Regions from separate parts of the Acidovorax sacchari genome, predicted to be linked through region 2. Evidence: riboswitches for the same ligand, from Rfam matches in the RefSeq annotation. Region 2 holds a riboswitch; the other holds the start of a gene.
The links. A riboswitch is a leader RNA that binds a small molecule or an ion and turns the genes downstream of it on or off. The one in region 2 is predicted to bind cobalamin.
Positions count from the first base shown of each region.

Region 1: it holds a riboswitch for cobalamin, as region 2 does, so the genes downstream of both, cobM (precorrin-4 C(11)-methyltransferase) here and ACGHC0_RS08285 (TonB-dependent receptor domain-containing protein) in region 2, are expected to answer to the same signal.

Region 1 covers NZ_AP035783.1:90,970-95,229, reverse strand. The annotation lists gene ACGHC0_RS00410 (precorrin-8X methylmutase) at 1-675, opposite strand, end outside; gene ACGHC0_RS00405 (sirohydrochlorin chelatase) at 672-1,775, opposite strand; gene cobM (precorrin-4 C(11)-methyltransferase) at 1,772-2,662, opposite strand; cobalamin riboswitch at 2,755-3,030, opposite strand; gene ACGHC0_RS00395 (carboxylesterase family protein) at 3,183-4,260, shown strand, end outside.
Region 2 covers NZ_AP035783.1:1,838,810-1,843,069, forward strand. The annotation lists gene ACGHC0_RS08270 (putative bifunctional diguanylate cyclase/phosphodiesterase) at 1-267, shown strand, start outside; gene ACGHC0_RS08275 (cell division protein ZapA) at 564-1,004, opposite strand; gene ACGHC0_RS08280 (DUF904 domain-containing protein) at 1,001-1,249, opposite strand; cobalamin riboswitch at 1,299-1,562, shown strand; gene ACGHC0_RS08285 (TonB-dependent receptor domain-containing protein) at 1,646-3,517, shown strand; gene ACGHC0_RS08290 (cobyrinate a,c-diamide synthase) at 3,526-4,260, shown strand, end outside.

The DNA.
Region 1 (4,260 bases), 1.7 Mb from region 2:
TGCCGTTTGCTTTTGCCGTGCCTCGGCCAGCGCCAGCAGCGCGTGCAGCGCGGCCACCACCAGCGTGGAGCCGCCCTTGCGGCCGCGGATCACGATCCAGGGCACCTCGGCCACGCCGGCCATCAGGTCCTTGGATTCGGCGGCGGAAACGAAGCCCACCGGCATGCCGACCACGAGGGCCGGGCGCACGCCCTCCTCGCGGATCAGGCGCACGAGTTCGATGAGCGCGGTGGGCGCGTTGCCGATGCCCACGACGGCGCCCTGCAGCAGCCCCTGCCGGTGCGCCTTGCGCATGGCTTGCACGGCGCGCGTGGTGTCCTCGGCCTGGGCCCGGGCGATCACGTCGGCGTCGCTGATGAACTGGTGCGTGCGCATGCCGAAGTGCGCCAGGCGCGGCTGCGAGAGGCCCGAGCAGATCATCTCCACGTCGGCCACCACGGGCGCGCCGCCGCGCAGCATCGCCGCGATGCCGGCCTCCACCGCCTCGGGGTGGAAGTCGGTCAGGCCGTTGAATTCGAAGTCGGCGTTGGCGTGGATCATGCGGCGCACGATGGGCCACTGCTGCGCCGTGTAGGGGTGCGGGCCGGCCTCGGCGTCGATGATCGCGAAGCTGTCGTGCTCGATGGCCTGGCCGGCGCGCGTGAGCTGTTCGGTGACGGTGTTGACCGTGCTCATGCGGCGGCTCCGGCCGGCTGGGGCGCGGCGTGGCCGTGGTGGTCGTGATCGTGATCGTGATCGTGATCGTGGCCGTGCGAGTGCCCATGGGCATGCGCGTGCGCATGTTCGGCGCCTGCGGCGGCGGGGGCTACGGACGCATGGGCATGCGTGTGCTCGTGGCTATGGCCGTGCCCCAGGTCGTGCGCGATCTCGCGGTACTTGCAGCCGTCGCAGGGCAGGCGGCTGTCGGGCAGGCCGGCCTGCAGGTCGGCCACGCGCTGCTCCAGCAGCTCGAAGATCTCGGTCTCCATGCCGAAGTGGGCCGACTGCGCGAAGCGCAGCTGCGGGTACTGCACGCGCAGGTGCTCCACCTGCCGGCCGATGCGCTGCATCAGCGTGCCGGTGTAGAGGTAGTACGGCAGTACCACGATCTGCTTCATGCCCAGCAGCGCCTGGCGCTGCACCACGCGCTCCAGGCGCGGCCAGGTGATGCCGGTGAAGGCGATCTCGACCAGCTCGTGGTGGCTGTCTTCCTGCAGCCAGCGCGCCATCTTGGCGACGTCGCCGTTGGCCTGCCGGTCGGACGAGCCCCGGCCCAGCAGCACCACGCCGGTGGTGGTGGGGTCGGGCATGTCCAGCGCCTGCATGCAGCGGCGCAGTTGGCGCTGCATGATGGCGAGGATGGGCTCGCAGGCCGTGAGGTGCGGGCCGTAGAGAAATTCCACGCCCGGGCAGTGCTCGCGCGCATGCTCGATGGCTTCGGGGATCTCCATCTTCACGTGGCCGGCCGCGTTTAGGATGAGCGGCAGCACCAGCACGCGGCGGCTGCCCCGGGCGGCCATCAGCAGGCCGTCGTGCAGGCCGGGCGGCGCGAACTCGATGAAGCAGACCTCGATGCGCCAGCCGGGCTGGCGCGCGCGCCACTGGCGCACGAAGGCGTGGATCTCGTCGTTGCCCTCGGGCTCGCGCGAGCCGTGGCCGACCAGCAGCACGGTGGTTCCGGCCTGCGCGAGTGCGGGAGCGGTGCCGGCGGCGGGGCCACGATGTGGATCGACGCCATGACCGTGGCCGTGTTCGTGGGAGTGCCCGTGGGCATGCGGAGCGTGCAGGTGCGTCATCGTGGGGTATCCGTGAGGGTGTCCGTCGGGGAGCTGGAGGCCTCCGCGCCGTGCGGCGCATCGCTCGCGCGGCGGAAGCGGTGGGTGAAGCCCGGGTCGTAGAGCTTGGACTTGGCGAGTTCGGGCCAGTGGCGCGCGCCCAGCGTGGGGCTGGCGATGATCATGGCCTGGCTCACCACCTGGGCCTCGCGGCAGCGCTCGCGCACGTCCGCCACCGTGCAGCGCACGATGCGCTCCTCGCCTGGCCAGGAGGCCTTGTGGACCACGAGCAGCGGCGCGTCGTCGGGCCAGCCGGCTTCGCGCAGGCCGGCCTGCACCTTGTGCAGCAGGGTGATCGACAGGAAGATGCAGAGCGTGCAACGGTGCCGCGCCAGCTCGGCGAGCGATTCGCCGGGCGGCATGGGCGTGCGGCCCTCCACGCGCGTGAACACCACGGTCTGCGTGACCTCGGGCAGCGTGAAGCTCTCGACCGCGGCTGCGGCCGAGGCCATGGCCGAGGACACCCCCGGTACCACGCGCACCGGAACGCCCGCGGCATCGAGCGGCTGCACGAGTTCGACCAGCGCGCCGTACAGTGCCGGATCGCCCGTCTGCAGGCGCACCACGGTGCGGTGCTTCTGCGCCTGCAGCACGAGCCACGCGGCCATCTGCTCCAGCGTCATGGATTTGCTGTCGGCGATGGTGCAGCCTGGAGGCGCCCAGCGCGTGGCGGTTTCGTCCACGAGCGAGCCGGCGAACAGGATGGCACCTGCGCGTTCGACCAGGGAACGGCCCTTGACGGTGATGAGGTCCGGATCGCCGGGGCCGGCACCGACGAACCAGACGGTGCCCGGTCCCGGGACAGCGTTGTCGCAGGCCCCGTTGGCCTGCGCCGAAGAATCTGGCATGGGAAGCGACGAACAAAGATGCGCCCGCCGCGGCAGGCGCGCCCGCACCCTGCCTCCCCGCAGGGTCCGTGAAATGGAGCATGCACGCAAAAAGCGCGCGCTCCCCTGTCGGCCGGTATCCGGGCTGGCGGCGCGGCAGTTCGTACCGGGCTCCCCGGGCCCTTCCCGGATGCCGCGCAAGGCATTCCAGTGGACGTCGTTCCAGGGGCCGAAGGCGCCTGGCCTGAGCCCATGCGCCTTCCATCGCTGACCGTTGCGGGGGCAGCCCAGGCCGGGGCCGTCGTCCATGGCGGAGCGGCCCTTCCTGGTTCCCGTTTAACTGCGCGGCCGGAAACGGCCGCGCGAGCACCAACGGGCGGAAGTATAGGGGGAGCGCGCCGGCACGGCCCGCTCAGGACGTTTCAGAACGATTCAGGTGTCCGCCCCCGGGCCGGCCGGGATTCGCACCAAGAATGGACAGGGCGCTCGCGCCGAATGCAACGGCCACCCGGCCACAACACTTGGAGAGAGGGAACCCGACATGCGACATCCGCACACCATCCGAGGCGCCTGGCTGGCGCTTTCCGCCGCCGCCGTGCTGGCCGGCACCGGCTGCAGCACGCACCGCACGGACCACCAGGCAGGCGCCGCACCGGCGCCTGCCTGCGCCAGCGGCACCACCGCCACCTTCAGCAACGGCGCGTCCGCGTGCGGGAGCCAGGCATCCGTCACGCCCGCGGGCGGATCGCCCGTGGCGGTGAACACCTACCTGGGCATCAAGTACGCCAAGGCGGGCCGGTTCCAGCCGCCGCAGATGCATGCCCCCACCGGCAGCAACGTGCCGCAGACGGCGCCCGGCGCCTTCTGCCCGCAGCCCAACAGCACCGTCTTCCCCAACCAGAGCGAAGACTGTCTCTACCTGAACGTCTTCACCCCGCAGTCGGCCCTCGGGGCGTCCCGGCCGCTGCCGGTGCTGTTCTTCATCCACGGCGGCGCGTTCGTGGAAGGCAGCGGCTACCAGCCGACCTCCCATGGCAACATCTTCGACGGCTCCTATCTCGCCGCCACGGGCAACATGGTGGTGGTGACCATCAACTACCGCCTGGGCGCGCTGGGGTTCCTGGCGCTCGGCCATGTCGAGAAGAGCGTCGATCCGAGCGGCACGCTCAAAGGCAATTTCGGCATCCTCGACCAGCAGCAGGCACTGCAATGGGTGCAGCAGTACATCCGCGCATTCGGCGGCGACCCGGCGCGCGTCACCGTCGCGGGCGAGAGCGCAGGTGCGATGTCCACCGGGCTGCACCTGTTCGCCGCCCCGGACAGCGCGAAGCTCTTCCAGGCTGCGATCATGGAGAGCAATCCGGTCGGGTCCGTGTACCGCACACCGGCCAAGGCCCACGAGCTGGGCGACCTCTTCCGTGTATCGCTCTGCCTGCACATGAAAGATTGCCTGCAACGCGAACCCATCCTGAAAAATGCCACGTTCCGGGAGATTATCGATACCCAGTCAATGAAAGCGCCGCCATCGGAGGACAAGGCCGGCGCCACGGCCAGGATGCAGACTTCGGTGCCGCCCCTGGTCGCCCTGCTGGGCGAGGCCGCCCCGCAGGTCCACGACG
Region 2 (4,260 bases):
CACAAGCTGAAGATCGACCAGTCGTTCGTGCGGGGCCTGCCGGACGACGAAAGCGACCAGGCGATCATCGAGGCGATCGTGCACATCGGCCGGGCGCTGCGCATCCAGGTGGTGGCCGAGGGGGTCGAGACGCCGCAGCAGCGCGAAGCGCTGCAGGCCATGCAATGCCACTACTTCCAGGGATTCCTGGTGGCGCCGGGATTGCCCGCGGAGGACTTCCGCGCCCTGGTCGCGCGGGATGCGCAGGGCGACCGCGCACCGGCATGAGCCCGATACGGCGGGCGGGCCTGCAGGGAGGCCCGCAACGCAAAAGCGCCGCGGGGATGCCGCGGCGCTCGGGGAAGAAGGTGTCTGCAGTAGCCACCGGACCGTCATCCTGAACCGGGGGTTCAGGGGGGCGAGGGCAGCCAGGCGTTGGGTTCATCTGACGCGAGATGATCACGCTCACCGGGCAATGTACCAAGCCCTTGCTCATGGAGCATTGGTTCAAGGAAATATAAAGCCCGGCGGCACTGCAGACGCCCCCATTGTAGGCGCGCGAATCGCCCTTTGGAAGTACGGGGTCAGGCCGGCCGGCCGTCCTCGCCCAGCGCATGGTCCAGGCGCCGCAGCAGCGCCTGCAGCGCGTCGCCGTCCGGCGCTTCGCCGTCGGCCAGCAGGCTGCGCTGGGCAGGCCCGTCGGCAGACGGCGCGGCGGCAGGCGGTGCGGCCTGCGCCTCCGCGGCTGCGTACGTTTCTGCCGAAGGGGGAAGGCCCGGGGGCTCCTGCGCGGCCGGCTCCTCGGCGGGCGCGGCTGCCGCACGGGCCTGGTCGGCCAGTTCGAAGGCCAGATTCAGGGCCGCCAGCACGGCGATGCGCTCGCGCGCGCGCACCTTGCCGGCGTCGCGGATGCGGACCATGGCCGCATCCACGCGCTCGACCGCCTGCAGCAGCCGTTCCTGCTGGCCTTCCGGACAGGCGAGGCGGTAGCTCTGCTGCATGATCTGCACTTCGATCTGGTTCATTCGGCCTCCTTGGGCAGGTCGGTCGGGGTGGCCGGGGCATCGGCCGGCGGGGGCGGCATTTTTTCCAGCAGCGCGTCGATGCGCGTGCGGGCCGTGTTCAGGCGCGACCGGAGCGAGTCGCGCTCCTGCGTGAGCGAGACCACCTGGGCGGTGAGCAGGGCGTTGGCGCGCCGCAACTCGGCATGGCGCGCGAGCAGCCGCTCCACGCGCTCGGTGATCTGGTCGAGGGGGGAGGGTGAATCCATGCACGGATTGTAGGGTTGGGGCCGGACGGGGGAATATGTATCGAAACGTCCTAGAATCCGCTGCGTTGGTGCCAGCGGCCTGGTTCACAGGCCGCGGTTCAACGGGAAGCAGGGAGGCGCCGTCCGCCACGGACGCGCCGTGCCTGCGCTGCCCCCGCAACGGTCCGTGGAAGAAAGCTGCCCGCCCCTTCCGGCGCAGCGGCTTTCGCCGCCTCCTGCACAAAGCCACTGGGTGCCTTGAACAAGCGCCTGGGAAGGCGCAGGAGCGTGTCGTCCACCAGCCCGGATACCGGCCAACACGGAGGCCGCGCCCCCCGGTGAACTGCCGGGAGCGCGGCCGTGTCGCCCAATGCCGGCGGGGAGGCCGGCGCGGGCTCGTTTTCTGCGATCGCTTCCATGCATTCTTCGACTCCCCGGTTCCCCGGCGCCGCCGGCGCGCGTGCGGCTCTTCTTCCCCTCCGTGCGCCCGCCGCACTGGTCCTGCTCGCCACGGCGGGCCTGTCGCTGGCCCCGGCGGCGCATGCCGCCGCCCCCATGGGCGAGGTCGTGGTGACCGCCAACCGCACGCCCCAGCCCCTGGCCGATCTGGTGGCCGACGTTTCCATCGTGGACCGCGACACCATCGAAGCCAGCGGCGCCACGGGTCTGGCCGACGTGCTGGCCCGCGTGCCGGGCATCGAGATTTCGCGCAACGGCGGGCCGGGCACGACGACCAGCGTGTACCTGCGCGGCGCGGAGCAGCGATTCACCGCCGTCTATATCGATGGCGTGCGCGTGGATTCGCAGACCACGGGCGGCGCGCCCTGGGAGGCGATCCCGCTGGGCCTCATCGACCGCATCGAGGTGCTGCGCGGCCCCGCCGCCGCGGTGTACGGATCGGACGCCGTGGGCGGCGTGATCCAGATCTTCACGCGCAAGGGCGAGGGCCCGGCGCAGCCCTACGTGGGCATCGGCGCCGGCAGCCACGGCACCTACAAGGCCGAGGCCGGCGTGAGCGGCTCGGCGGGCGAGGGCCGCGCGGTGGACTATGCGCTGGGCTTCGAGCGCGAGATCAGCGACGGCTTCAACGCCCGGCCCGTCGCGGGCCAGAACCCCGACAAGGACGGTCTGCGCCGCTCCGCCGTGAACGCGCGCGTGGGCCTGCAGATCGATCCGCGCCAGCGCCTCGAAGGCACGCTGCTGGGGGCCGACACCAACGCGGGCTACGACACCACGCCCCTGGGCAACGACGACCGCGCCCTGCACCGCATGCATGCGCTGGGCCTGAACTGGCGCGCGCAATGGAGCGACCGCTACACCACCCGCGTATCGGTCACGGATTCGCGCGAGCGCTACGAGACGCGTCCCTCGCCCTACACCGCCGACACGCGCCTGCGGGGCTACCTGTTCCAGAACGAGTGGCGCGAGGGGGCACACCTCTTCACTGCCGCGCTGGAGCGCCGCGAGGACGAACTGCGCAACGGGAGCCTCGACGGCGACCGCTCGCAGGATGCGCTGGCGCTGGGCTACGGCTTCACCGCCGGACCGCACGCGCTGCAGATCAACGCACGCCACGATTCGGACAGCGAGTTCGGCGGCCACAACACCGGCAGCATCGCCTACGGCTATGCGATCACGCCGCAGTGGCGGGCCACGGCGTCGGCCGGCACCTCCTTCCGCGCCCCCACGCTCTACCAGCGCTTCAGCCCCTACGGCGTCGCGTCGCTGAAGCCGGAAGAGGGCCGCAATGTGGAGCTGGGCCTGCGCTGGGCTCAGGGCGCGAGCAGCGCTTCCGTGGTGGCCTACCGCAACCGCGTGAAGAACCTCATCGTCTTCGGCGATGCCGGGCCGTGCCAGGATGAGTTCGGCTGCTATGCCAACGCGGGCCGGGCGAAGTACGAGGGCGTGACGCTCTCGGCGCAGCACACCCTGGGCGGCGTGCAACTGCGCGCATCGGTCGATCTGCAGAACCACAGCGACGAAACCACCGGCCGCCTGCTGCCCCGCCGCGCCAAGCGCCACGCGACGCTGGGCGCCGACACGCGCATCGCCGGCTGGACGGTCGGCTCCGAGGTACAGGCCGAGGGCCGGCGCTTCGACAACGCCGCCAACACCACGGTGCTGGGCGGCTACACGCTCGTCAACCTGTACGCCAGCACCCGGGTGGCGCAGGACACGACGCTGCTCGCGCGCGTGGACAACCTCGCCGACAGGAACTACCAGACCGCGCGCACCTATGCACAGGCGGGCCGCACGTTCTATGTGGGCCTGAAGTGGGCGCCGCGTTGAGCCGGGCCATGGGCACGGCGGGCGGCATCCGCTGTCCGGCGATCGCGATCGCCGCGCCCTCGTCGGGGCAGGGCAAGACCACCGTGACCGCCGCGCTGGCACGCCTGCACGCGCGGCAGGGGCGGCGCGTGCGCGTATTCAAGTGCGGGCCGGACTTTCTCGACCCCTGCTGGCTGGAGCAGGCCAGCGGCGCGCCGGCGCATGCCATCGATCTCTGGATGACCGGCGAGCAGGATGCGGCCGAACGGCTGCACGCCGCCGCGCAGGACGCCGACCTGATCCTGGTCGAGGGCGTGATGGGCCTGTTCGACGGCACGCCCAGCCTCGCGGACCTCGCCCGGCGCTTCGGCCTGCCGGTGCTGGCCGTGGTGGATGCCTCGGCCATGGCGGGCACCTTCGGCGCGCTGGCCTGGGGCCTGCGGCACTACCGCCCGGGCCTGCCCTGGGCGGGCGTGCTGGCCAATCGCGTGGGCAGCGCGCGCCATGCCGGCATGCTGCAGGAGAGCCTGGCGGACGCGGGCGACTGGATGGGCGCCCTGGCGCGCGTCGCCCCGCCCGCGGCGGATGTGCCTGCGGGCGGCGCGCCACCGGGCCGCCAGCGCGCGGGGCTGCTGCCCGAGCGGCACCTGGGCCTGGTGGCCGCGCATGAGCTGGCCGACGGCCTGGCGCGCATCGACCTTGCGGCCGATGCGCTGGCGCAGACGCCCCTGGGCCGCCTGTCGCCGCAGGAATGGCAGGAGCGG